2 linked regions of the Rhodovastum atsumiense genome follow. The protein of the gene in region 1 interacts with the protein of each later gene in a pairwise test. Links are inferred from orthologs where the notes say so. Each region holds a gene or a part of one and is shown in the gene's direction. Other genes may lie near its edges.

Region 1 (3,473 bases):
TCGCCAGTGAGCGAGACCGAATACAACGACCCGCGCTATACGGGGCCGGGCCAGGGACGCGCATTCGGTAGCGACGGGCTGATCCTGTTCGGCGGGCGCAGCAAGACACCTTCGGAGGAAGGTGGCAGCGGGCTCGGGGTGAATGCCTATCTGTGGCGGGCGGCGCTGGACACGCTGTCGTTCATGCCGCTGGCTTCCGCTGACCCGTTCGGCGGTGTCATCATCACCGATTGGTACCAGCCCCCCTCGGCGCCGGGCGAGCGCTTCAAGGCGACCGCCTATATCCTCGGGCGGCAATTGCGGGCCGACGCCGTGCGCATTGCTGTGTTCCGCCAGGTGCAGGAAGGCGGGCAATGGGTCGACGCCCCGGTCAGCGCGGTGACCACCAGCGACATCGAGAACAAGGTGTTGGCGCGGGCACGGGAATTGCGCACGCAGGCAACGGGAAGCTGATCGCGCGGCTGCGGCGACGCGGCCTGAACGGGTCGCGTCGGTGATTCGTTCGGGGCGCCATGACGGTTGCCGGGGCGGCTGATCTGGCCGATACAGACAGGCCACGTGTTTTCAGACAGATCGGCCCCATGAGCAACGTGACCGTCGACGCACCTGCCTCCATTCCAGCGGCCGAGGCGCCGCGTTACGATTTCCGGGCCGCCGAGCCGCGCTGGCAGACCGAGTGGGAACGGCGTGCCTGTTTCCATGTCGAGGACGTGCCCACGGACGGCCGGCCCAAATACTACGTGCTCGAGATGTTCCCGTATCCCAGCGGGAAAATCCACATGGGGCACGTGCGCAACTACACGCTCGGCGACGTGGTGGCGCGCTACAAGCGGGCGCGCGGCTGTTCGGTGCTGCACCCGATGGGCTGGGACGCGTTCGGCCTGCCGGCGGAGAACGCCGCACGCGAGCGCAACATCCATCCCGCTCGCTGGACCTGGGACAACATCGCCAACATGCGTGCCGAGCTGAAGCGCATGGGGCTGTCGCTCGACTGGCGGCGGGAATTCGCCACCTGCGACCCCGCCTATTACGGCCACCAGCAGAAGCTGTTCCTGGACATGCTGAAGGCCGGGCTGGTGGAGCGGCGCGAGAGCTGGGTGAACTGGGATCCGGTCGACGGCACGGTGCTGGCCAACGAGCAGGTCATCGATGGCCGCGGCTGGCGCTCGGGCGCCCTGGTCGAGAAGAAGAAGCTCTCGCAGTGGTTCCTGAAGATCACGGATTTCGCGCCGGAGCTGCTTTCGGCGCTGGATGGCCTGGATCGCTGGCCCGAACGCGTGCGGCTGATGCAGGCGAACTGGATCGGCCGCAGCGAGGGCGCGCGGCTGCGCTTCGCCCTGGCGGCGCCGGAAGCCGGCATCGACGGGATCGAGGTCTATACGACCCGGCCCGACACGCTGTTCGGCATGTCCTTCCTGGCGATCGCGGCGGAGCATCCGCTGGCGGCAGCGATCGCGGCCCGTAATCCCGATGCGGCGGCCTTCATCGCCGAATGCCGCCGCCTGGGCACCAGCGAGGCGGCGATCGAGGCGACCGAGAAGAAGGGCTACGACACCGGCCTGCGGGTCCGCCACCCGTTCCTGCCGGACGCGACCTATCCGGTCTGGATCGCCAACTTCGTGCTGATGGAATACGGCACGGGCGCCATCTTCGGCTGCCCCGCCCACGACCAGCGCGACCTGGATTTCGCTCGCAAATACGGGCTGACGGTGACCCCGGTGGTGCTGCCGGCGGGCGAGGACGCGGCAGGCTTCACCATCGGCGACAAGGCCTTCGACGGCGTCGGCGTGATGATCAATTCGGGCTTCCTGGACGGCAAGCCGGCGCCCGAGGAAGCGAAGGCCGTGGCGATCGCCGAACTCGAACGGCTGGGCATTGGCACGGGGGTGGTGAACTGGCGCCTGCGCGACTGGGGCGTCAGCCGGCAGCGCTACTGGGGCTGCCCGATTCCGGTGATCCATTGCGATGCCTGCGGCGTGGTGCCGGTGCCCGATGCCGACCTGCCGGTGAAGCTGCCCGAGGATGTCAGCTTCGACCGGCCCGGCAATCCGCTCGATCATCATCCGAGCTGGAAGAACGTGGCCTGTCCGTGCTGTGGGCGGCCGGCCCGGCGCGAGACCGACACCTTCGACACCTTCGTCGACAGTTCCTGGTATTTCGCCCGCTATTGCAGCCCGACCGCGGCAGTGCCGCTGACGCGGGCGGCGGTGGACCACTGGATGCCGGTCGACCAGTACATCGGCGGCATCGAGCACGCGATTCTGCACCTGCTCTATTCGCGCTTCTTCACCCGCGCGATGAAGGCCACCGGCCATGTCTCGCTCGACGAGCCCTTCGCCGGGCTGTTCACGCAAGGCATGGTGACGCACGAGAGCTACAAGAGCGCCGACGGGCACTGGCTCTACCCGGAAGAGATCGAGAAGCGCGCCGATGGCACGGCCGTGCATCGCCAGAGCGGCGCCCCGGTGACGGTCGGGCGCGTCGAGGCGATGTCGAAGTCGAAGCGCAACACGGTGGATCCCGGGGCGATCATCGACCGCTTCGGCGCGGACACGGCGCGCTGGTTCATCCTCTCCGACAACCCGCCCGAGCGGGACATGGAATGGACCGAGTCGGGCGTGGTCGGCGCCTATCGCTTCACCCAGCGGCTGTTCCGGCTGGCGGAGAGCGTCGCCGCATTGCCGGCGACCGACGAGGTGCCGCAGGATTTCTCGCCGGCGGCGCGGACGCTGCGGCGGGCCACCCACCGGACCATCGCGGCGGTGACCGAGGCGCTGGAAGGCTTCGCCTTCAACGTGGCGGTGGCCCGGGTCTACGAATTCGCCAACGCCATCGCCGAGGCCGAGAAGGCCGCGGACTCGCCCGACCTGCGCTGGGCCCGGCGCGAGGCGGTGGAGATCGTCGCCCGGCTGGTCTCGCCGATGATGCCGCATCTGGCCGAGGAGATCTTCGCGCGGCTGCGGCCCGGCAGCGAGGTGCTGGTGGCCGAGCTTGGCTGGCCGGATTCGGATGCCGCGCTGGCGGCGGCGGAGACGGTGACGATCGCGGTGCAGGTGCTCGGCAAGCTGCGCGGCTCGATCGAGGTGGCGCCCGGCGCCACGGAGGCGGAGGTCCTGGCAGCGGCCGCGGCCGAGCCGAATGTCGCGCGGGCCATCGGTGAGCGCCGCGTGGTCAAGCGCATCTACGTGCCGGGACGCATCGTCAACTTCGTGGTGGCGGGGTAACGCCATGGCGGCCGGATCCCGACCCATGCTGTCACGACGCCTGGTGCTCGGCGGGGCGCTGCTGCTGACGGCGCCGGGCTGCGGGTTCCGGCCGATCTACGCCTCTGGAACCGAAGGCCCGGCGCAGGCCGGGCTGTCGGCGATTTCGGTGGGCCTGATTCCCGAACGCACCGGGCAGTTGCTGCGCCAGGCCCTGCAGGCGCGCCTGCAGCGGGGGCCCGAGCAGCCCAAGCGCTATGACCTTTTGGT
Region 2 (3,227 bases), 1.4 Mb from region 1 along the record:
CGCCATCAGGGTATCGGCATTCACCCGGTCGAGGCCGAAACTGAGCACACGGCGCGTGCCAGGCAGCGACAATTGCGCCTGCGCGCAGATCGGACCGGCCTGCGGGTGGGCGGCCACGCGGTCCGGCAGATCGGGGAAGAGGCCACCGAGCATGCGGAAGAGATCCCCGCACTCCCCGTCCGGGGCAAGCGGGGCCAGCAACTGCATGGCCATGGAATTGGCCAGCAGGATCTCCCCATCGGACCGCAGGCGGATGATGCCGATCGGGGTGGCGTTCAGGAATTCGAGCAGGTCCTCATAGGAGCCCGCGTGCTGCAGCAGGTTCCCGGACGCGTCGACCATGGTCCGAGCCTCCATCTCAGTGGTTGCCTCAGCGGTTCCGGCGCGACACGTTCCCACGCCAACGCCATGACCAAAGTTCGCAACAGGATTCAAATCCACCAGGCAACATCGCGGTCACCGCCCCCGCCTGCATGATCGGCGTTCGATCCACCACAAGCCACCCAACGCCAACCCAAGTCAACGAAGGAGTATACTAAATATGAATGTTATCTTCCTTTGCAATATCCCTCGGTGCCGTCACGGCATTCATTGATTTACATATCCATATAAACAATAAGCGGCACGAAAAACTTATGAATGCGCAACTTATTTCAGTTGAAGATCTGACCGAGGCCGATGCCCGGGATGAGCTCGCCCGCCTCGCCGCCGAGATCGCGCGCCACGACCGCGCCTATCACGAGCGCGACGCGCCAGAGATCACCGATGCCGAGTACGATGCGCTGCGCCGGCGCAACGCCGCCATCGAGGCGCGCTTCCCCGCCCTGGTGCGGGCGGATTCGCCACAGCACCGGGTCGGTGCGGCGCCGGCCGGCGGCTTTGCCAAGGCCCGCCATGGCGTGCCGATGCTCTCCCTCGACAATGCCTTCAGCCCGGACGACTTCGCCGAATTCTGCGAACGGGCGCGACGCTTCCTCGGGTTGAAGGACGAGCGCCTGGCCTTCGTGGGCGAACCGAAGATCGACGGCCTGTCGGTGTCGCTGACCTACGCGGGCGGACGGCTGGTGCGCGGGGCGACGCGGGGCGACGGCAACGAAGGCGAGGACGTCACCGCCAATGTGCGCACCCTGGCCAGCATCCCGCTGCGGCTGAAAGGCGCAGGCGTGCCGGACCGCATCGAAATCCGCGGCGAGGTGTTCATGACCAAGGCCGATTTCCTCGCGCTCAATGCCGCGCAGGAGCAGGCCGGGCAGAAGATCTTCGCCAATCCCCGCAACGCCGCCGCCGGCAGCCTGCGCCAGTTGGATGCGCGCATCACCGCCAACCGCAAGCTGTCGATGTTCGCCTATGCGCTGGGCGAGGCCAGCGAGGTGCCGGTCGATACCCACTGGCACTGGCTGGAGCGGCTGCAGGAATGGGGCTTCACCGTCAATCCCTTATCGAAACAACTTACCGACGCCGCCGACGCAGCGGAGTTCCAGGCCGGGATCGGCGCGCAGCGCGCCGCCCTGCCCTATGACATCGACGGGGTGGTGTACAAGGTCGACGATCTCGCCCTGCAACGTCGCCTGGGCTTCGTCGGTCGCGCGCCGCGCTGGGCGATCGCCTGGAAATTCCCGGCCGAACAGGCGACCACGGTGCTGGAAGGCATCGACATCCAGCTCGGGCGCACCGGCGCGCTGACCCCGGTGGCGCGGCTGCAGCCGGTCAATGTCGGCGGCGTGCTGGTGCGCAACGCCACCCTCCACAACGAGGACGAAATCGCCCGCAAGGACGTACGCATCGGCGACACGGTGGTGCTGCAGCGCGCCGGCGACGTCATCCCGCAGATCGTCGCGGTGGTGGCGGAGAAGCGACCGGCCGGCGCCGTCCCCTATGTCTTCCCCGATCACTGCCCGGTCTGCGGCAGCCTCGCCCTGCGCCCGCCCGGCGAGGTGGTGCGGCGCTGCACCGGCGGCCTGACCTGCCAGGCCCAACTGGAGGAACGACTGATCCACTTCGTCTCCCGCCCCGCCTTCGACATCGAGGGACTCGGCGAGAAGACCATCCGCGAATTCCACGCCGACGGCCTGATCGCCGGCCCGGTCGACATCTTCGCCCTGCCCGACCACGAAGCGAAGATCGCCCGCCGCGAGGGCTGGGGCGAGGTGTCGGCGCGCAATCTCTCCCGCGCCATCCGCGAGCGGCAGACCATCCCGCTGGCCCGCTTCATCTACGCGCTCGGCATCCGCCGCATCGGCGAGGCGAACGCCAAGCTGCTCGCCCGGCACTACGGCAGCTTCGCCACCTGGCGCGCGCAGATGCAGGACGCCGTGCAGATCGGCTCCGAGGCCCGCAGCGACCTCGGCAGCATCGTCGGCATCGGCCCCGCCATCGCCGAGGAACTGGCGGATTTCTTCGCCGAACCGCGCAACGTCGCCACGGTGGACGCGCTCGCCGCGGTGCTGACCATCACCGACGCCGCGCCGGCGAACGCCGCCGGCGAACTGGTGGGCAAGGTCATCGTGTTCACCGGCACGCTGGAAACCCTGACCCGGCCGGAAGCCAAAGCCATGGCCGAGAAACTGGGGGCACGGGTCACCGACAGCGTGTCCAGGAAAACCGACCTGGTCGTGGTCGGCGCGGATGCCGGATCCAAGGCCCGCCGCGCCGCGGAACTGGGCGTGCGCATCTTGACCGAGGCGGAATGGCGCGAACTTGTTGCTGCCAGTTCGTAACTGTATAATGACGTTATCGTGCGTGACGTAAAGTCAACGGCGTGTCAGATTGCCATACAACCGTGAGTCGGGACCCGTCACGCGAGATGAACAGCCCAGAGCGCGAGCACGGCTGCAGACAGCCACGGAGCGTGGTGTTGCGCGTGCTGATCGTCGAAGACAGCCCAACGGTCTCGACCGCGATCGCCGCGGCGTTGCGCGATGCCGGGATGGAGACGCATGTCGTGGCCAGCGGCGCCGCGGCGATCGCGGAAAAATCGGTGTTCCGGCCGGATGTCGCGCTGCTCGACCTGGAACTGCCCGATGTCAACGGCCTGGAACTGGTGGCGCGCTTCGCCCAGGATGCGGATTGCGGCATCATCGTCGTCACCGTCGACGGAGCTGAACAGGCGCGGATCACCGGGCTCGAAACCGGTGCGGACGACTACATCGTCAAGCCGGCCCCGCTGCGCGAACTGGCCGCCCGCATCCGGGCGGTGCACCGGCGCCTCTCTCGCCCCGATCCCGAAC

Evidence for each region.
Region 2: the proteins of leuS (region 1) and ligA interact in binary tests that used the Escherichia coli proteins (3 or more experiments, as listed by UniProt). The link is inferred for Rhodovastum atsumiense from one-to-one orthologs.

The regions. Positions count from the first base shown.
Region 1 is NZ_OW485601.1:2,339,936-2,343,408, forward strand. The notes cover bases 208-3,424. They hold leuS (leucine--tRNA ligase), read left to right. Parts: upstream 208-581; coding sequence 582-3,224; downstream 3,225-3,424. Other genes in these bases: NBY65_RS10700 (DUF3576 domain-containing protein), read left to right, coding at 208-453; lptE (LPS assembly lipoprotein LptE), read left to right, coding at 3,250-3,424. In the rest of the region: more of NBY65_RS10700, read left to right, coding at 1-207; more of lptE, read left to right, coding at 3,425-3,473.
Region 2 is NZ_OW485601.1:969,874-973,100, forward strand. What follows is about bases 206-3,176. They hold ligA (NAD-dependent DNA ligase LigA), read left to right. Parts: upstream 206-635; coding sequence 636-2,717; downstream 2,718-3,176. Other genes in these bases: NBY65_RS04190 (sensor domain-containing diguanylate cyclase), read right to left, coding at 206-342; NBY65_RS04200 (response regulator transcription factor), read left to right, coding at 2,804-3,176. In the rest of the region: more of NBY65_RS04190, read right to left, coding at 1-205; more of NBY65_RS04200, read left to right, coding at 3,177-3,227. UniProt on the Escherichia coli protein: DNA ligase that catalyzes the formation of phosphodiester linkages between 5'-phosphoryl and 3'-hydroxyl groups in double-stranded DNA using NAD as a coenzyme and as the energy source for the reaction.